Regions from separate parts of the Paenibacillus lutimineralis genome, predicted to be linked through region 1. Evidence: predicted binding sites of a transcription regulator. Region 1 holds the regulator's gene; the other holds the start of a gene.
What was found. The regulator CtsR, encoded in region 1, represses protease genes until heat stress. The targets are predictions, from matches to a motif close to ATGGTCAATAAAGGTCAAACA.
Positions count from the first base shown of each region.

Region 2: the regulator CtsR is predicted to act here: its motif matches at 9,549-9,569, upstream of clpP (ATP-dependent Clp endopeptidase proteolytic subunit ClpP).

Region 1 covers NZ_CP034346.1:5,735,158-5,746,120, reverse strand. Annotated here, with positions in the region: gene EI981_RS25690 (substrate-binding domain-containing protein) at 1-526, shown strand, start outside; gene EI981_RS25685 (cache domain-containing sensor histidine kinase) at 563-2,386, shown strand; gene EI981_RS25680 (response regulator transcription factor) at 2,391-3,608, shown strand; gene EI981_RS25675 (CtsR family transcriptional regulator) at 4,041-4,499, shown strand; gene EI981_RS25670 (protein-arginine kinase activator protein McsA) at 4,532-5,056, shown strand; gene EI981_RS25665 (protein-arginine kinase McsB) at 5,069-6,133, shown strand; gene clpC (ATP-dependent protease ATP-binding subunit ClpC) at 6,328-8,772, shown strand; gene radA (DNA repair protein RadA) at 9,081-10,448, shown strand; gene disA (DNA integrity scanning diadenylate cyclase DisA) at 10,460-10,963, shown strand, end outside.
Region 2 covers NZ_CP034346.1:212,863-223,825, reverse strand. Annotated here, with positions in the region: gene gap (type I glyceraldehyde-3-phosphate dehydrogenase) at 138-1,148, opposite strand; gene EI981_RS01045 (sugar-binding transcriptional regulator) at 1,229-2,284, opposite strand; gene EI981_RS01040 (glycoside hydrolase family 30 protein) at 2,595-3,938, opposite strand; gene EI981_RS01035 (type 2 periplasmic-binding domain-containing protein) at 4,046-5,689, opposite strand; gene EI981_RS01030 (carbohydrate ABC transporter permease) at 5,749-6,636, opposite strand; gene EI981_RS01025 (ABC transporter permease) at 6,650-7,609, opposite strand; gene EI981_RS01020 (LacI family DNA-binding transcriptional regulator) at 7,715-8,734, opposite strand; gene EI981_RS30165 (RHS repeat-associated core domain-containing protein) at 8,953-9,183, opposite strand; tRNA gene EI981_RS01010 (tRNA-Arg) at 9,431-9,505, shown strand; gene clpP (ATP-dependent Clp endopeptidase proteolytic subunit ClpP) at 9,705-10,292, shown strand; gene EI981_RS29330 (PdaC/SigV domain-containing protein) at 10,366-10,963, opposite strand, start outside.

The DNA of each region.
Region 1 (10,963 bases):
GATTGGAGAGTCGGGGACCGTAGCCATCCTTACTCAACAGAATCAATTGAATCAACAACAACGCGTCACCGGGTTCACCGAGACGCTCAAGGACCAGCATCCCCATCTTAAGGTCGTAGAGATCGTTGAGGACAAGGGGGATCAGGTCGTCTCCGAGAACAGGACAGAGGAACTGTTGCTGAGATATCCAGACCTGAAGGGAATCTTCGTCACGGAAGCCGTTGGAGGGATTGGCGTAGGCAATGCGCTGATAAATAACAATCGCAGCGATATCCAGGTTATTAGCTTTGATACCAATAAAGGGACGCTGGATTTGATCAAGAAAGGCGTTATATCTGCGACGATGGCTCAGGGCACCTGGAACATGGGTTACTGGGCATTAATGCAGCTGTTCCATCTGAATAATTCATTGGTCGAGCCGGTTGGAGATTGGCAGCAGGCTCAGGTTCCTCCACTCCCGACCTATGTGGATACCGGAATATCCGTTGTAACCAAATCCAATGTCGAACATTTCTATGCTAAATAACCGCTGCATCTTCGTTTGGGATTGGGGGGAACAAGCATGCGAACCAAATGGCTGCAATTCGATAACTGGTCGATTCGCGACAAACTGATCCTGCATATTTTGCTAATTAGCATTTTTCCGGCTCTCTGCCTTGGACTGTTAATTTCATGGGCTACCAGCTACACCATCGAAGAGCAAGTCAACGGGCAGACATCCCAGTTGATTGGCAATGTGAATAAATCTCTCGATTATCATGCTAGCAATATGCAGAATGTATCATATCTGATTTCCTTTAATCCGGAGATAGGGAAGTTCTTTGCTGAAGGCGCCTCGGCTTTTCCAGGGGAACAGGAGCGCTATAAGACGCTGAAATTCCTCCAGGGCTTCACGACACTTCACTCCGAGATCGCTGGGATTATGGTCGTTAACCATAAGGGGGAGTATTTAAGCAACGAGATGTATGCACGCACCAGCCGGAACTTGACGGAAGAGAACTGGTATCAGGATGCCGTTAAGGCGAAGGGGATCTTCAAACTCGTCGGACATCCGGTCAAAAGAAATGTAACGAGCCACGCTAATTACAAGGATGAGGAGGTCGTCTCCTTCGTTCGTGCAGTGCTTGATCCGGAGACCCAGGCCGTGCAGGGCGTCGTGCTGATCGATTTCAAATCGCGGCTGATCGCCGAGGTGGTCCGCGATGTCAGACTCGGCAAGTCGGGGTATCTTATCGTGATGGATGACAAGGGAGACGCACTCTATGCCCCTAAAAACTCCATCGTTGACCAGCTTGATCGGGAACGAATCTTAACGGACAATGCGGGAGATTTTGCGGAAAAGGTAGATGGCAAGCCGATACAGTATATCTATCAAAAATCATCCTTTACGGGCTGGACGACAGTCGGTGTCTTTCCGATGCAGGATAGAATCCAGGGGATCAATGAGATTAATCTGTATATCGTCTCTTTTGTATTTCTCGTTAGCTTGCTGGGAATCGCAGCATCCTATTATTTGTCCTACTCGATCTCCCGTCCGATTATCCAACTGTCGTCGTTCATGCATAAAGTTGAGAACGGCAATATGAGCATTCGTTATAACGGCAAACGCCGTGATGAAATCGGCATGCTTGGCAATAGCTTCAACCAGATGCTTGCGCAGATCAAGCGCCTGTTAAGGCAGGTTAATGAGGAGCAGCGCTTGAAGCGGGAGGCGGAGCTGCGTAGTCTGCAGGCTCATATCCAACCTCATTTTCTCTATAATACGCTGGATACGATCCAGTGGCTGGCCAGAAAAGACGGGGCTTATGAGGCAACAGAAGTGGTTGAATCCTTATCGCGTCTATTTCGGATCGGACTCAGTCGGGGGAAAGAGATTATTCCGCTTGCCGATGAATTTGAACATATCCGTAGTTATCTGATGATTCAGAAGACTCGTTATAAAGACAAGCTGAACTACAGTATCGATATTGAGCCGGAATTAATGAATCTGTTCGTAATCAAGTTGATCCTGCAGCCCGTCGTGGAGAATGCCATCTATCACGGCATTAAGGAGCGGCGTGGGCCAGGCTTCATATCAATCCGTGCAACCGCTGAGGAAGGAATGGTTGTCATTAGGATTGAAGATGACGGTAACGGTATGACTGAGGATAAACTGAGCCTACTGCGCACACAGCTAGATCAGGTCGGCAAGACCGATTACATGCAGCCTACACCGCAAGAGAAAGGCGAGGAAGAGGGAGGGCCTCTTAAAAGCTATGGACTTAGGAATGTGCAAGAACGGATTCGCCTCAGCTACGGAGAGCCTTACGGAATATCAATTGATAGTCAATGGAAGAGCGGGACGGTAGTGACGATTCGTCATCCTATTATGCATCGGGAGGAGTAGAGCGATGAATCAGAAGTGGAAGGTCATTATAGCGGATGATGAGTTTATTATCCGCGAGGGAATTAGGGGTTCAATAGATTGGGATAGACTGAATCTGCAGGTCGTCGGGGAAGCGGAGGATGGAGAAGAAGCATTAGAACTGGCACTGAAGGAGCAGGTTAATATCCTTATCGTGGACCTCAGTATGCCGATTATGGACGGCTTGACATTGATCAGCGAGCTTCGCGATCAGCTTCCTGGTTGTAAAGTAATCATTATTACCGGGCATGATGAATTTGTTTACGCCAAGAGAGCGATCAAGCTCAGCGTCGACGACTATATCTTGAAGCCCGTTAATCCGGGACAATTAATGGAGGTGCTAGCGGGCGTTTCTAGGAAGCTGGAGATAGAGTCTACCAATGAGAAAATACTCGATATTGCCTCGAAGCAGCTTGACAAGAATGTGTCGCTGTTGCGGGAACGCTTTTGCCTGGAATGGATCGAAGGTGATGTAAGCGAGGATGAGATTGCAGGACAACTGGCCTTCCTGCAAATGCCGGAGAGGCTGCCCGATATGGTTGGGATCGTCCGCTGGCCGGAACAGTCCAAGGGGAAGGCGTTCATGTCCGAGAAGGATCGGCAGCTCTTGCTGTTCGCAATCGAGAACGTGATTGAAGAATTGATTGGGGAGACGAGAGATGCCGAGGATTACGTCCATTTCCGTGATCAGACCGGGATGATCGTCGTATTGGTCTGGGGAAGCCGAGACACCACGATTGGCACTCGAATTACTGAAGCCTGTGAGAAGTATCTGGATCTGGCCGTGCTTGTCAGTTTTCAATTGAACGAAGGAAATGTAAATTTACCGGAGCTGTATACAGCAGCCAAGACGATGGTCAACCGGGAAGCGCGCATGTCCGATTTCGTCAGAAAAGCGCGGGAAATAATCGAGCAGCGATACAGCGATCCCGAGCTGAATTTAGAGTTCGTGGCGGATGAGCTTGGCGTGTCGTCCGTGTATTTGAGCCGTATTTTTAAGCAGGAGTCAGGTCAGTCCTTCATTGGAATGTTAACCCATGTTCGAACGACGATGGCAATCCGCCTGCTGGTGGGGACGAAGCTGACAATGCATGAGATCGCTGAGAAGACAGGCTACGATTCACAGCATTATTTCAGCACCTCCTTTAAGAAGGTCGTCGGTATACCACCGAATCTTTACCGCAAGAGCTTTCTCGAGGGATAACAGATGGTTATAAGTCTAAGAATATGAACATCCCATTGGCAAATTCAAAAATTGTGCTATAATAAAATCAAAGTCAAAGAAAGTCAAAGTCAACATACGGCTAGTTGTTATAAAGTGAGGTTCAAAAAGATTCGATGCCGAGATCACTTCTTGAATAACTTCGTGTTAGATATAGAATTTATAAGTTATCAGCGTAGCTGATGAAATTTATATATCGCAAGAAAACCTACCTTTGAATCGCGGTCGCTCATCCATGAATTGGCCTCGATTGGTTTTCTTATCAAAAGTGACTTTTTGAACTACCTCTAAGGCCTTTGGTATTAAATTGGAAGCACCCTCTGATATTCAAACCGAACAGTGCGGTTAATAATAGGTATATGGGTTATCCAATATTGGCTGTATGTTGGAGTAATGAGCAATGGAGGATGGGTGATGCGTAATATTTCCGATATTATCGAGAAGCACCTTAAGAGCATTTTGCAAGAGAGTCCGGAGGGCGCTGTAGAGATACAGCGTAATGATCTGGCAGACAGGTTCTCCTGTGTTCCATCTCAGATTAACTATGTCATCAGCACACGCTTTACGCTGGAGAAGGGTTATCTGGTGGAGAGCAAGAGGGGCGGAGGAGGTTATATTCGCATCCGTCGTATCGAGCTCCCCGGCCCGATTAGTTTGCATACTCATCTTCAGCATACGATCGGAGATGAGATGGGCCAGACGGCGGCAGAGGGATTGATCTATCAACTGGAGGAATCACGGTTCCTCACCCGAAGGGAAGCAGCGCTAATGAAGGCGGCTATATCTCGGGAAGTGCTGATGGTGAAGCTGCCGTACCGCGATCAGATCCGGGCGCAAATGATGAAGGCGATGTTGATTTCTTTGTTAGGTTAATGAGTCTATCCAGTTAAGGAGGGATTCCAATAATGCAATGCCAAGAATGCGGTAAACGTCCTGCCACGCTCCATTTTACGAAAATCGTGAATGGGGAGAAGACAGAATTTCATATTTGTGAAGCATGCGCCCGCGAGAAGGGAGAATTAATTCCTGGAACGGCGGGAGGCTTCTCGATTCATAGCCTGTTATCCGGTCTGCTCGATTTTAGTCCTGCGACTTCTAGTCAGGCCTCGGGTGTGAAGCCTGCGGAGAACCTGCACTGTGAGAAATGCGGGTTGACCTATTCTCAATTCAGCAAGCTGGGTCGGTTCGGATGCAGCTCCTGTTATAAATATTTCAATGATCGTCTGGACCCTCTATTAAGAAGAGTTCATGGCAATACGACACATGTCGGTAAGGTGCCAAGACGGGTTGGAGGGCATATCCATATGAAGCGTAAGCTGGATGATCTCCGCCGGGAGCTACAATACCGGGTTCTTCATGAACAGTTCGAAGAAGCAGCGGCACTGCGCGATCAGATCCGTGAACTCGAGAAGAACATTTCCGCAGAGTAAGGAGGAATTGCGATGGGAAATCTTCAATTTACAGAGCAGCCGCTTAGCGAGTGGATGAATCGTGACGGAAATGAATCGAATATTGTAATTAGCACCCGGGTGCGGATCGCTCGCAACCTGGTTGAATGTCCTTTTCCTATATTGGCTACGAATCAGCAATCGGAGGAGGTGTTGAACCAGTTCGAACAGGTGCTCAGCGATGAACGGATGCAGCCGTTCGGACAGCTCCATCCGATTGAGCTTGATGATCTGGACGATCTGGATAAGCAGGTTCTGGTGGAGAAGCATCTGATTAGTCCGAGCTTGGTTACTGAATCAAGAAATGGCGCGGCATTCATAAGCGATGATGAGAGCTTGAGCATCATGGTGAATGAAGAGGACCACTTGAGGATTCAATGTCTGTATCCGGGACTTCAGGTCAAAGAGGCCTGGGAAAAGGCGTCGGCTGTCGACGATATCTTCGAGGATCATGTCGATTATGCGTTTGACGACAAGCGTGGTTACTTGACTAGTTGTCCGACGAATGTCGGTACAGGGCTGAGAGCTTCCGTAATGATCCACCTGCCTGCGCTGGCTCTTACGAGTCAGATCGGGCGGATTTTGTCGGCTGTGACTCAGGTCGGTCTGGCTGTGCGCGGGATTTATGGCGAAGGCAGCGAGACCGTCGGCAACCTGTTCCAGATCTCCAATCAGATTACGCTGGGACAGAATGAATCTGAGATTATTGACAACCTGTATGGTGTCGTAGTACAAATTATTGAACATGAAAAAGCAGCCAGGGAAAAATTGCTTTCTGACTCGCGAATCCGTATTATGGATCGTATAATGCGTTCATATGGAATATTATCCTATTCCGAAATCATCGATTCGAAGGAAGCGGCGCAGCGTCTGTCAGACGTTCGGCTCGGTGTGGATCTTGGTTTCGTGAATGTACCCTTCCATGCTCTAAATGAATTGAACGTCATGACACAGCCAGGCTTCTTGCAGAAGAGGCAGGGGGGAAACATGTCGCCAGGAGAGCGGGATATATACCGCGCCAAGGTGATACGCGAGCATTTGAAGGATAATTTGCAATAAAGTGTGTGTAAAAGACCGGTTTTCAGCACCGAGAAGGTTGGATGAAGCTAGGGACTGAGGAGCGGAGCGTACGTAGTTTGTACGTGAGCACCGGAAGGCCCGGCTGAATTCAAGATTCGATGTCGAATAAGCTCTCAGTGTTACTTCGTGATTAAAAGCGGTTGGAATAGATTTAATTTGGAGGTGTATTGGATATGATGTTTGGTAGATTTACAGAACGCGCCCAGAAGGTACTGGCACTCGCTCAGGATGAGGCGGTCAGACTCGGGCATAACAATATCGGAACGGAGCATATTCTACTGGGATTAATCCGTGAAGGCGAAGGCATTGCAGCCAAAGCTCTTATCGGTCTTGGTCTTGGTTTGGAGAAAATACAAGATGAGGTTGAGACTTTAATTGGACGCGGTCAGGAACAGCCGATTAATATTGCCTATACGCCGCGTGCAAAGAAAGTTATCGAGCTGTCGATGGATGAAGCACGTAAGTTAGGCCACACCTATGTGGGTACCGAGCATATCCTGCTGGGATTGATCCGTGAAGGTGAAGGCGTAGCTGCACGCGTACTTAACAATCTGGGCATCAGCTTGAACAAAGCACGTCAGCAAGTGTTGCAACTGCTGGGCAGCAGCGAAGCCGTATCCAGCCATCATGGCGCACCCGTTAATGTGAATACGCCAACGCTGGATAGCCTTGCTCGTGATTTGACCGCTACCGCCAAAGAGGGTAACCTCGACCCGGTAATCGGACGTAGCAAGGAGATCGAACGCGTTATCCAAGTGTTGAGCCGGCGGACGAAGAACAATCCGGTACTTATCGGTGAGCCTGGTGTTGGTAAGACCGCGGTTGCCGAAGGGTTGGCTCAGAAGATTGTAAATAATGAAATCCCTGAGACATTGCGCGACAAGCGCGTCATGACTCTTGATATGGGTTCTGTCGTAGCAGGTACGAAATATCGCGGCGAATTCGAGGACCGCTTGAAGAAGATTATGGATGAGATTCGCCAAGCTGGTAATATCATCTTGTTCATCGACGAATTACACACTCTGATTGGTGCTGGTGGAGCCGAAGGAGCCATCGATGCTTCCAACATTCTGAAGCCAGCCCTGGCCCGTGGTGAGCTGCAATGCATCGGGGCAACTACGCTGGACGAATACCGCAAGTATATCGAGAAGGATGCGGCTCTGGAACGCCGTTTCCAACCGATTACAGTCGACGAGCCATCTGCGGATGAGACGATTCAGATTTTGCATGGCCTTCGCGATCGCTACGAAGCGCATCACCGTGTAAAAATCACGGATGAAGCGATTGAGCAAGCAGTTAAATTGTCCGACCGTTACATTCAGGACCGCTTCTTACCGGACAAGGCGATCGACTTGATTGATGAGGCGGGCTCCAAAGTAAGACTGAGCACATATACGGTACCGCCTAATTTGAAGCAACTGGAGAGCCGTCTGGAGGATATTCGCAAGGAGAAGGACGCGGCTGTACAAAGTCAGGAATTTGAGAAAGCGGCTGCCCTGCGCGATACCGAACAGAAGATTCGCGAAGAGCTTGATGTGACGAAGAACCAATGGAAAGAAAAGCAAGGGCGCATGGATTCTGAAGTGACTCCGGAGGATATCGCCGAGGTTGTGGCTAGCTGGACAGGGATCCCTGTCAACAAGCTGAAAGAAGAAGAGACCGAGCGTCTCATGAATATGGAGTCCATCCTGCATGAGCGTGTTATCGGCCAGGATGAAGCCGTTAAGGCGGTCAGCCGGGCTATCCGCCGGGCACGTGCCGGACTCAAAGATCCGAAGCGCCCTATGGGCTCCTTCATCTTCCTTGGACCAACAGGTGTAGGTAAGACCGAATTGGCCCGTGCTTTGGCTGAAGCAATGTTTGGCGATGAGAATGCGGTCATCCGTATCGATATGTCAGAGTACATGGAGAAGCATTCCACCGCTCGTCTGGTTGGCGCGCCTCCAGGATATGTCGGTTATGAAGAAGGCGGTCAATTGACCGAGAAAGTACGTCGCAAGCCATATTCGGTAGTGCTGCTTGACGAGATCGAGAAGGCGCATCCGGAAGTATTCAACATCCTGCTGCAAGTGCTTGAGGATGGACGACTGACCGATTCCAAGGGCCGTGTTGTCGACTTCCGTAACACGCTGATCATTCTGACCTCTAACGTCGGAGCAGAAGCGATCCGCCGCAATACCAAAATGGGCTTTACTGCCGTGACGGATGCAGGTGCGGATTACGATAATATGAAGTCCAAGGTAATGGAAGAACTGAAGAAGGGCTTCCGTCCCGAGTTCCTGAACCGGATCGATGAGATTATCGTGTTCCATTCACTCGAAGAAAAGCATATTGGAGAAATCGTAACGCTGATGTCCGAAGAATTACGGAAACGGCTGAACGACTTCGATGTGGACTTCGTGCTGACAGACAAAGCGAAGGCGTTTCTGGCTAAGGAAGGCTATGATCCGACTTATGGTGCTCGTCCATTGCGCCGGGCGATTCAGAAGCATATCGAAGACCGTCTGTCTGAGGAATTGCTGACCGGTAAGGTGAAAAAGGGCGATTCCCTCACGATTGATGAAGAAAATGGTGAATTAACCGTGAAGAAGACCGGGGATTTTGTGAAAATGGTATAAATTGTTGACTTTGTCCAAAATTTCACCTAAATCTCTTCATTAGAGCGACTAAATTGCCGATTAACATAATAAAAGCAGCTTCCAGGGCAGGATTGCTTTGGAAGCTGCTTTTTTGCAAATATAATACATAATTTTTCTTCATTTGATTTATTTTCAAGAATACTTACATGTTTTTTCAGAAGTTAACGAAAATTGTTTGCACGCAAAACTTTACGCCAAATCGATAACAATGATAAACTTTGATTATTAGCTTTGTGGTGCAACCTGCAAGGTTTGTTAAATATTGCGAAAGTAAGAAGGAGAGATTAATGGCAAAAGTAAAAATAAAGTTCTTCTGTACCGATTGCGGCTATGAATCACCGAAATGGTACGGGAAATGTCCTGGGTGCGGGGCATGGAACAGCATGGTGGAAGAAACGGAGAAAGTGGTCAAGACGCAGGGGATTTCCTCCGGCATATTTCATACGAAAGAAAAGCCACTTCCGATCATAAATATAGAGAGTGGCCAAGAGCCGCGAATCCTTACCGGGATTGGAGAGCTTAACCGAGTACTGGGCGGAGGGATTGTCCCTGGATCGCTGGTGCTGGTTGGCGGGGATCCTGGAATCGGCAAATCAACATTACTACTGCAAACCTCGAACGAGATGGCCAATTCAGGCAGGAAAGTTCTTTATGTCTCCGGAGAAGAATCGGTTCGTCAGACGAAGCTGCGGGCCGAGAGGCTCGGGGCATTATCCCCGAATCTCTACGTCATGTGCGAGAGCAGTATCGATGGAATTGAGGAAGCGATCAATGAAGTTAAGCCAGATTTCCTCGTCATCGACTCCATTCAGACCGTATATATGCCAGAGGTCACCAGCGCGCCCGGAAGCGTCTCCCAAGTGCGGGAATGTACGGCCCGGTTCATGCGGGTTGCCAAAGGGCAGGGAATCGCTACGGTATTGGTTGGACATGTTACGAAGGAAGGGGCTATCGCCGGACCGCGCATGCTGGAACATATGGTCGATTGCGTACTCTATTTTGAGGGCGAGCGTCACCATTCATACCGTTTGCTGCGTGCGGTGAAGAACCGTTTTGGCTCCACCAATGAGATGGGTATCTTCGAAATGAATGAGGCTGGTTTAGAGGAAGTTCTGAATCCTTCGGAGTTATTCCTCTCCGAACGCCCGCTTGGCGTTGCAGGTTCTACAGTAGTGGCCAGCATGGAAGGGACCAGACCGATGCTGGTCGAGCTTCAGGCTCTGGTTGCGTCAACTTTATTCCCCTCCCCGCGTAGAATGGCTACGGGTGTGGATCATAACCGGATGAATCTGATTATTGCCGTGCTGGAGAAGCGAATGGGCATGTTCCTGCAGAATCAGGACGCCTATGTTAATCTTGCCGGTGGAGTGAAGCTTGATGAGCCTGCCGTAGACCTAGCAATTGCCGTCAGTTTAGCCTCCAGCTTCCGCGATGTGCCTACGAAGCCCTATGATGTCGTCTTTGGCGAAGTCGGGCTTACCGGGGAAGTCAGAGCGGTCTCACGCGTTGAACAGAGAGTGAAGGAGGCTGCGAAGCTTGGCTTCAAACGGGTGATCCTGCCTGAGAAGAGCCTGAAGGGCTGGCAGGGACCCAAAGAGATCGAATTAATCGGTGTAAATACCGTTGCAGATGCGCTTGCTGTTGCATTAGATTAGGGGGCACAATAATGAAAGAAACAACTCAGGCAGAGAAAATGAATGATTTGCTGAAGCTCGTGGCTCCGGGCACTTCCTTTCGGGATGGGTTGGAAAATGTGCTGCGTGCTAAGACCGGCGGTTTAATTGTAGTCGGCTATAGCCCCGAAGTGATGGAGGTTGTAGAAGGCGGGTTTTCCATCAATTGCGATTTTTCTCCTAACTATCTGTACGAATTGGCCAAGATGGATGGATCCATCATTCTTAGTGAAGATTTAAAACGGATATTATATGCAAATACACAGCTGATCCCGGATTCGTCCATCGCTTCATCGGAGACTGGGATTCGCCATAGAACAGCGGAACGTGTTGCTAAACAGACGGGCAAGCTGGTCGTATCGATCTCACAGCGCCGCAATATTATTACTCTGTATCAGGGAGGACTGCGATACGCGCTGAAGGAGAGCGGTGAAATTCTGACCAAGGCGAACCAGGCGATTCAGACGCTAGAGAAATATAGGGCGGTACTCAACCAG
Region 2 (10,963 bases), 980 kb from region 1:
TCTAATTTATATGTGTGTGTGAATGTCCATCTAAAAACTTAGATTTTCATAATAATTTATAATCAATCCATGAACCAAAGAGGAGTCCTTATAACAGGTCGCTCCTCTTTGGTATGTGATATTTCAATAAACAGGAATTACTTTACTTTCTTTGCGAAGTATTCCAGGGAACGAACCAATTGAGCAGTGTAGGACATTTCGTTGTCGTACCAAGCTACAGTTTTAACAAGTTGTTTGTCGCCAACAGTCAATACTTTAGTTTGCGTAGCATCGAACAGGGAACCGAAAGTCATACCCTTGATGTCGGAAGATACGATTTCATCTTCAGTATATCCATAAGTTTCTGGGTCACTAGCTGCCTTCATTGCAGCGTTGATCTCGTCAACAGTTACGTTCTTCTCAAGAACGGTAACCAACTCAGTCAAGGAACCAGTTGCAACTGGAACGCGTTGAGCCGCGCCATCCAATTTACCTTGCAATTCTGGGATAACCAGACCGATTGCTTTTGCAGCACCAGTTGTGTTAGGGATGATGTTCTCAGCAGCTGCGCGAGCACGACGGAAGTCGCCTTTCGCATGAGGAGCATCCAAAGTGTTTTGGTCGCCAGTATATGCGTGGATCGTAGTCATCAAGCCTTCTACGATGCCGAATTTGTCTTGAAGTACTTTAGCCATAGGAGCCAAGCAGTTCGTTGTGCAAGAAGCACCGGAGATAACAGTTTCGGAGCCATCAAGGATTTCATGGTTAACGTTGTATACAACAGTCTTCATGTCGCCAGTAGCTGGAGCGGAGATAACGACTTTTTTAGCGCCGCCTTTAAGGTGAAGTTCAGCTTTTTCTTTCGTTGTGAAGAAGCCTGTGCACTCAAGAACGATGTCTACGCCAAGCTCGCCCCAAGGCAATTCTTCAGGGTTGCGGTTAGCAAGAACCTTAACTTCTTTACCATTAACTTTGAAGAAGCCGTCATGAACTTCAACTTCGCCGTCAAATTTGCCTTGCGTAGTATCATATTTCAACAAATGAGCCAACATTTTAGCGTCTGTCAGGTCATTGATTGCTACTACTTCGATGCCTTCAACATTTTGAATACGACGGAAAGCCAAACGTCCAATACGTCCAAATCCATTAATACCTACTTTTACACTCATGATTGATCCTCCCAGTGTTCTTTTTTATTAATCAAGACAAGGCAAGTAAGCCTGTCATGAGTAAACCATAGTAATGCTGCTTATTCGCTTTCGATTGTCCCCTGCCGCTCAATCTCTCTCACAATCTCAACTGCCGCTACTTCGTCCACAACGAGAATATCCTCGTGCCCGAACTTAAGTACGGCGTGAATAGCCTTCGCCTTATCCTTGCCTCCGGCAATGCCCACGACCGTATCGGCCTTCATGATGTCCTCCAGACGAAGTCCGAGGGTCAACATCTTATGAACGACGACGCCATCTTTATTGAAATAGTAGCCAAAAGATTCAGCAAGGGCTCCATCTCTCTGCAGCTCTTCAATGACCGGCTGCTCCAATTTGCGGCGCCGAGCCATCTGCATAGCATCCCCGATGCCGTGTACGATAATCCGCGCCTGGCGGATCATATCCACGATATCATGGATGTTCGGATCATGTACCAATGAATCATATGCGTCTTTTCCCAGAAGATCAGGTACATGCAGCAGTCTGTATCCAGCTCCGACCCTCTTAGCCATGCCAGAGGCGATCGTGTTCGCTTGAATCTCCAGACTTTCACCAAGCCCGCCCCGTGCTGGAACGAACCAGCTCTGCTTCAGTGATATATTCGCTGGCGGAGTAAGCTGCTCCGCAACTTCTGCCAGTGTTGTCCCGCCTGTTACAGCGACAACATCATCACCTTGCATCGCATGGAGCAAAGCCTTGGCACCAGCCTTCCCTAGTTCGCGCTTAACGAGCGGGGAAGCCTCGCTATCACCGGCAACCACCACAACCTTACGAAGTCCGTAATTGTTGCGGATTATCTCCTCCAGATTGGCCAGACCGAAGATTTCCTTCACTACTGGCTCTAAGTCCTCCAGTAGTTTTCTGCCCGAATCACTGATTCTCATGCCTATATTCTCGATTTCTATCAGGCCCTGAGCCTTCAGGAGATCCGTCTCGGCCCGCAACACACGCTCTGTCATGTTCAGTGAGACCGCTAGCGTTCTGCGGCCGATCACATCCGACAACATGATCTGGTGAAGAATGGTATACCTTTTCTTGAGAATTTCCATGAGATCAGGAAGAAGCTGCCTTTGCATTTCTAAAATTTCACGCATGCTTTCCACTCCTGCAAGCTTCGTCTTCTCTCTCCTTCTCCTGGTCTTAAAATGTCCCGGGTTAACTTTTTAAGTCCCACTGTCATTTTAACCAATTTTTATTCCAGTTGCAAGCCTGACGTCCGTATATTTCTCAATACTATAACCACTTATACATGCAATTGAATATCACTTCATAATAGAGATCTGGAGATCAGACCCCTACACTGCACAAATGCCTGTTTCACGCGCAAAAGGAGCCTCTAATCCGCAAATAGTTTGTGCATCTATTCACAATAAGAGAGGCCCTCATGAGGAAGAGTCATACTATTTATTTTTGGATGAAAACCGTCATCGCACTTTTGGCTTCTATCTGGAAGCTTAATACAGATTCTTCCTGCAGTTTCAACTCAACGTTGCCTTCCTGCTCACTATCATTAAATAGAATAACCGCAATGGATCCATCGGTATTCTTAAATGCAACCGACCGAATGCTGTCATAGCTGCTGGAAGCGATACGTACCGCCTTAGGGCGAACGAACTTGCTGAAATGAGCCAATGCATAGTAGTCCAACGTGTAGGTCAGTTCATGAGTCTGCTGATTCACCAGCACGATCCCACGGCAGGTACTCTGTCCAAAGCCAGGAACCGTAGGTCCATTATGCTCGTCCAGAGCCATATTCCATAGCACGAATGATTTACTATGATTCCGCAGAATCTCAATACCTGTCCTCATCACATTGGAGAACGCGGGTTCGAAGGCCGGAATCCACTCGCCGCCAGAGCCTTCAGTGAAATGAACTTCCTTCGTCGGGTAAGCCTGATGAACGTCGCTCTGTGCTGATGGAATGCCACCATACCAATGCCAGGCAACGCCATCCACTTCATCATGCGCTTGCTCTAGTACAGTCAGGGGATAATCCGGGCGTTCCCAGTTATGGTCGTAGCACAATATTTTCGTATCGATCTGATTTCTGACCAATCCAGGCTTCAGATGGTTCTTAATAAAGTCACTCTGCGCCTCAGGTAACATCAGCATGCCAGGATAGTGACCAGGCACGAACAAGGCTTCATTTTGCGGCGTTACTGCATAAGTCGGCAGACCATGCGAAGCATAGGACTTAATATAACGCACGAAATATTCGGCGTAGACTGGATAGTACTCCTTCTTAAGCTCCCCGCCGATCATATGGCCGCTTGTCTTCATCCAGCCCGGAGCGCTCCATGGCGAAGCCATCAGCTTAATCTCAGGGTTGAGCCTCACAGCTTCTTGCAGCAGAGGAATGATATCCTCTTCGTCATGGGAAATAGAGAATCGCTCCAGTTCCAGATCTGTCTCGTTCTCCGGAAGATCATTATAGCTGTATATCTCACGAGCATAGTCGGACGCGCCCATCGGGTTGCGTAGAACCGATAGTCCAATACCTTGGTCGGAATCGAACAGCCTACTCATCAATTCGCCCCTTTGCTCCTCATCCAATACTTGATGAATCAAATAAGCCGCTGAATCGGTAAAAGAAGCCCCAAATCCGTCCATGACCTGATAGGTCTTCTGCTCATCAATCGCTACTGTACTTACTGGGCGCTCTGTCGAGATCGCCTTTAGTTGCTCTGGGGTTCTGCTGACGAACAGTTCATTCTCACCATTCGACTGATAGATGCTTAGCTTCAGCATGTATGTTTCCTCCACTTCTATTGTGATCTTGTATGTCTAGCCATGCCAAACCTGTTTTGAATGAAGAAGGCCCCTGCTTGAAGGGCCCGCTCAATAGATTGAAAATATTATTTCATACCCAATTTTTCTTTATTTTGTTGCATTTTCTCCGTACGGACCTTCAAGACCTTATCCCAGTTGTTCTCATCCAGGAAGGACTTATAGGATGCTAGATTGTTGTTGAATTCATTGTCATCCTTCGAGCGAATCATGCTAACCATCGTTGTATTCCACTTCGTGTTGATGGCGCTAAGCGAACGTGCTTCAAGGCTGCCTTGATCCGGATCGATATTTTCCAATATGAAGTGCGGTACTAGCTTACCCTTGCCCCACTCTTGCATCTGCTTAATCGATTCAGGGAAGGAGTCTGTGCTGAGTGCTTTATAACGGTCATGACCGAAGAAAATGAACTCGCCCATGCGATATTCCTTCTTGAATTTGTCCGGGTTGTTCAATTGCAGATCCTTCACTTCAGGCAACAACTCATATTTGCCGTCGCCGATCGATTTATAAGTCTCACCTTCGATTCCGTAGTTCACCAGCATTTGGCCTTCGTCACTAAGTAGGTAGGTGAAAATTTGAATCGCCTTGGCAGGGTCCTTACAATCCTTCGTAATGAAGTTAACCATCCAGCCAGTAATACCAGACTGGTTCAATGTTGGCTGGTTGCCAACTGTACTTTGTGGTCCATCAATCGCAATATATTCTTTGCCCTGATTAGCACTCAGGAAGATCTGCAGGTTGCCGCCTTGCTGCGGTGTTCCGTCAAGAAGCATCGTTGCATATTTACCGGATTTAACCTTCTCTTCGAACGCTGGGCCGTCATCAGCGAAGCTATCATCACTAATGCTACCCTCTCTATAAACCGCGTTCAGGGTCTTCAACCATGTCTGATAGTCTTCGTCCAAGTTACGGTTGTAGAAGCCACCATTGCTATCTTCGAGCGGTACGCCAATGAAGTCCTGCAATACGTCACCCAGAGATCCAGTGCCTTCCCCGATGGAGTTGAAGCCAAATGAAACCAAGCTCGGGAACTTCGCTTTAATATCCTTCAGTACACTTTGAAATTCCTCTGGTGTTCCCATGCTTGGTTTACCCAGCGCTTCATATACGTCCTTACGGATTACGAACGCTGTCTTAGCCGGGATCTGCCCGCTATCATAGTCAACCTGCGTATTAGAATAGTCCGGATATCCATAGGTCTTGCCGTCCTTCAGCTTGAACCAGTTCAGCGTATCCTGCGCCGCTACTTTATTGAAATAGGGATCATACTTCTCAGCCAGATCATTTAAGGAGTATGCCCATGTGTCAGCCTTCTGTACGACAGGAGAGTTGGCACCAAATGTCGTGATCAGATCCGGCATTTCACCACCGGCGAAGAAGGTGTTCAACTTGGTGTCATCACCAGTAATGAACTTGATTTTCACGTTCAGATCCTCCTGGATCTTCTTCGTTACGACATCTTTACCAAATTCCGTGTTCCACCAGTCTGCGTTCACATACCAAGTCAACTCGGTCGGCTCTTCTTTCTTATCCAACTGCCATGCCGGCGTATCCGCGCTTGGCGTGTAACGGTCTTCAATGGAAGCCAATTCGCCTTTCTTGCTGCCGCCCTTGGAGCCGCCGCAACCGCTAACAATTAAAGCTACAGCCATCAAGGCAATACCAAGCTTAATCCCCGTTCTTCTAATGCTCTTCTTGCTCTCTTTCATGTTTTACCCTCCCTTTGATAGATAGAACTTTAAGATTGTGCGACTATTCAGAAGTATCCTTACTCTTTGACCGCCCCTAGCATCATGCCTGAGATGAAGTACTTCTGTAATATTGGATACATCACAACGATCGGCAATGTCGTAATGACAATCGTTGCTAGTTGGACCCCTTTGGTCGTCGTCTCAATTACCGCCGAACCCCCGATATTCTGCATCGACTGGGTTTGTGACTGAACGATAATTTCATACAGCTTCATCTGCAGCGGATAAAGACTCTTATCTGTCACATACAGCTTCGTTGTCATGAAGTCGTTCCATTGACCAACCCCGTTGAACAGCGCAATCGTCGCAATCGCTGGCATGGACAGAGGGATGAATATTTTCAGGAATACACGCCAGTCCCCTGCCCCGTCGATCTTGGCCGATTCTTCTAACGAATCTGGCACGTTGCGGAAGAAGTTCATCAGGATAATTACGTCGTAATAACTGAATAATGCCGGTATGATATATACCCAGAAGCTGTTCAGCAAGCCGAGCGATTTGATCAACAGGTATGTTGGAATCATCCCGCCGGAGAAGAACATCGTAATGACACCCATCGTCACATACAGCTTGCGGCCGCGAACCTTCTGTTTGCTAAGACCGTAACCGATCATTGCACAGAAGAAGACGTGGGTGACAACCCCAACAACTGTCTTGGCAACAGATATGAAGAAGGATTGCCAGATGCTTGAATCCCTGAATACGGCTTCATAGTTCTCAAGCGAGAATTCCTTCGGCCAGAAGATGAATCCACCCTCAGCGAGCGACCTTCCTGAACTGAAGGAAGATACAATAACATTCCATAGCGGAACGATGATAATAATGCTAAAGATCAGGAGCAGCGTTACATTCACAGTGTCAAATATTCGACTATCGATGTCTTTTTTAAGCGTATTTCGATTCACAAGAATGCCCCCTCTATAAAACCGATTGGTTGTCGTTTAATTTACTTGTCACCTTGTTTGCGGTAACAAGCAGAATGACTGAGACGATAGAGACGCCTAAACCAACCGCAGTTGCATATGAGAAGTCGCCTTGCGTCATCCCCATACGATACACATAGGAATTGATAACTTCTGCTCTGACACGGTTCTGCGAGTTCATCAGAACGAGGGTCTGATCGAGGTTCGATCCCAATAAACCGCTTACAGTCAGGATCAAGTTCAAGCTTATAATCATCTTCATGTTCGGCAGTGTAATGTTCCAGATCTGTCTCATACGGCTCGCACCATCGATTTTCGCTGCCTCATAATAGGTCGGATCGATCTTAGCCATAATCGCCAAATACAGAATCGTACCCCAGCCTGCTTCCTTCCAGATATCCGACAATGTAGCAATCCACCAGTACTTACCTGGATCGAGCAAAATATTTTGCGGGTTAGTGATCACCCCAAGCCCGATTAAGATCTGGTTGAACAATCCCGACGTGGAGAGCCAGGTAATCAACATCCCGCCGAGTACGATCCAGGACAGGAAGTGCGGAAGATACGAGATCGTCTGTACCATCTTCTTGAACCGCCCCATGCCCAGTTCATAGATCATAATTGCCAATATGATGGGGATAATGAAGCCGATCAATAGCTTCAGGAAGCTGATGCCTAGCGTATTGATCACGGAATCCCAGAAATATCTATCCGACAGAATGATTCTGAAATTCTCAAGGCCTACCCAAGGCGCGGAATCCAGTGTATCGATGACGGTGTAGTTCTTGAAAGCGATCGTTAGACCGTAAATAGGTATGTAACAAAAAATAATCATAAAAATAACGCCCGGGATAATCATCGATTGAATTTCCCATTGATTCTTGAAGTCTACACAAAATTGCTTAATCCTTTGTCCCATAGGCTTCTTAGCAGGTACTCCGGCTAATTTCTCCATTTAAGATTCCCCCTTCTTGATAGCGAATTAGATAAAAACGTTTTTATTTTTGCAAAAAAATTACCTTACCGCTGCAAAAATAGGAATGACCCTATATTTGTCTATCTATATAAGATCATCCCGCTTTATCTTTACCTGACAAGAACCGCGCACTACAATCTCGCTAGATAGCTTCTGCAGTTTGCCCTGCTCCTTCTTCTGAATCAATCGTACTAGGTGATCGATGGCAAGCATCCCCTGCCTTGCAATCTGGTTCCTTACCGTCGTTAGCGGCGGCGAGAAATATTGAGCAATTTCAATATCGTCAAAGCCCATGACACTTACATCCTCCGGAACTCTGTAACCCTCTGACTTTAAGGCGCGGATACATCCAATTGCGCTCAGGTCGTTCCCAGCTAGGTATGCGTCCGGTACTTTGTCATGATGCGAACGGAGGAATGATTTCACCGCATTATAAGAGCCTTCTTCCTCGAAATAGCCCTGCAAAATGTAATCTTCATCCGTCTCCAGCTGATGGTCCCGAAGTGCAGCCAAATAACCCTCTCGCCGCTGTACGCTGTCATACATCGTATCAACGCCTGATATATAAGCGATTTTCTTATGTCCTAGACTGATCAAATATTTAGCAGCCTCATAACCAGCCACATAGGAATCGAATATCACGCTTCCCATCGTCTCGTTCTCAATGACCCGATCCAGAAATACCGCCTTAATCTTGTCTTTCTCCATAGCAGCGATGTCATTCTCATCAATTTTGAGCTCTTCGTATATAACTACCCCATCGACACGCCGGCCAAGAATATTGCTCATAATGACCTGCTTATCCTTGGTAACGAATACGTTCAAGCCATAACCGAGACGCTCACATTCACGGGCCATCGACTCAACCAAAATGTAAAAATACGGCCCCGACACGCTGGTTGTAAAGAAGCCTAGCATCTTCGTCTTCCCTGACTTCAGCAGCTTCCCATTTAAGTTCGGCACATAGTTCATGCGCTTCGCTACCTTGAGTACATGCGATTTCGTCTCCGGAGTCAGCACATCCACATCGTTCAATGCATTGGAAACTGTGGAAATGGATACCCCAGCCTCTCTAGCAACATCTTTAATTGTAACTTTCGCCATTAGTGATCGTCCTTTTTAACAAAAACGTTTTTATAGATTTAAATTAACATAAAACGCTTTCAAAGACAATAGCTATATTTTGCATCTCAAAAATCTTATTTTTAGTACACTAGTCCTCTATTTTCTGCCATTCAATATAGAGATTCAGGGATATATGTTTATTAATTGTATTCTGATATTATGGAATTATTAAATCGTTTTCAATACATGCATCTAGATTATGTTTTGCTAGTTCCAATATAAGGATTAGGAAAATACCCGCTAGGATCCACATACCTCACAGGATTATTCTCCACATACACATACCAATTCAAACTCTGCAGACTCCAAACATCCCCCTTATACGTATCCTCACTCACAAACCACCCGATCTCCGGGTTGTAATAACGAGCTTGAGCGAAGTAGAGACCATTACCTTCGTTCACATAGCCTCTATATCCGAAGTTCATGGCTAGTCGGTTACTTGGCGGAGTACTGTTATCCAGAACACCGAACTCATCATAACGATATGTATCGTCTTTTCACAGGAGAAACTACATACCCTGAATATTTAACAACAATATGATAAATTTGGATACTCTAAAAAAGGGCTACAATAGTAACCCAGCTCCATATAGTCAAATTTATTGAGTGATGAATTTTTCTTGCATTTTATGCTCGGATGCCATATAATCATCTTTGTTGCACAAAATTCATGCGCCCGTGGTCCAATGGATATGACGTAGGCCTCCGGAGCCTGAGATCGAGGTTCGATTCCTCGCGGGCGCGCCATATTTTTTATACAAAACCCGTTAAGGGCTTTTTTATTACCTTGAGTTTGACTATCTTTGACTTTTGATAAAAAATTAGTTATTATGGGATTACAAATCATCAATTCCGTCAATTCTGGAATTGATCGAACTAATATATGAACAGACTTGAAACCAAGGGAAAGATTCCCTATGGGGCTAATAATAAGGAGGGTTTATCGGTGAGTTATATTCCAATGGTTGTTGAACAGAGTAACCGTGGCGAACGTGCTTACGACATTTATTCCAGATTGCTGAAAGACCGCATCATTTTCCTCGGTACACAGGTCAATGACGTCGTAGCGAATTCTATTATTGCACAGATGCTATTCCTGGATGCCGAAGATCCCGGCAAAGACATTCACTTGTACATCAACAGCCCTGGCGGTTCGATTACTGCCGGTATGGCCATTTACGATACGATGCAATTCATCAAATCCGATGTATCTACAATCTGCGTTGGATTAGCTGCTTCCATGGGCGCTTTCCTGCTGAATGCAGGCGCACCAGGCAAGCGATTCGCTCTGCCGAACAGTGAGATTATGATCCACCAGCCGCTCGGTGGTGCAGAAGGTCAAGCGACGGATATTGAGATCCGCGCCCGCCGCATTCTCAAAATGCGCGACAATCTGAATCGAATTCTTTCCGAACGTACTGGCAAGCCGCTGGAGCAAATCGAGCGTGATACTGACCGTGACAATTTCATGAGTGCTGTAGAAGCTATGGAATACGGACTGGTCGACAAGGTTATCGATAAAGCTAACGCTTAATAAGGACAATAAGAACAGCAGGCCTGGACTTCCAGACCTGCTGTTCTTATTGTCTTCATGTCATTATGGGCTTCTACCTAGCGATTTTCGACGGTTTCACTCCAAGCTCTGAGAAAGGGAAATAGAACTCAGGGAATCCGTTCACATATGGCAAATATTCGTACAACGGCAAGAAGATTACGACACCATCGTTCTTCAGATAATAGCTCGGATTCTCGCCAATCGTCTTGAAACCGCCAAAGTACCCCTCGGTCGCCTCCAATTGCTTGGTAATCGCCGGATCGACAATTTTACGATAATCCGGATTATCCTTCAGCACCTCATCGAGCGTTAACAGCTCCCCATCACTTAGCCGGAAGGTCAAGCCTTCACGAGTAGGGTTGCCATGAGCTCCTTCTGTGTACGAATAGTATTGCAGCAGGATGCTTAACAGCCCATCGCGATTGAAGGTTACCGTATAGTTGCCTAAGAATTGATAAGTGTGTCCACTTACTGGAGGACCTGACTTCGTCTCTTGCAGCGATTGCTTGATAAATTCATCCGTCTTGCTCTGCAGAATACCGTTAATTTTCCGCTCTGCGCTCTTATTCTTTAATTCACTGACCTGAGGGTACTCCACTTTGATCGTGGCCTCCGGGATCGATTTATCGACCACACGGGTAGTCACTCTG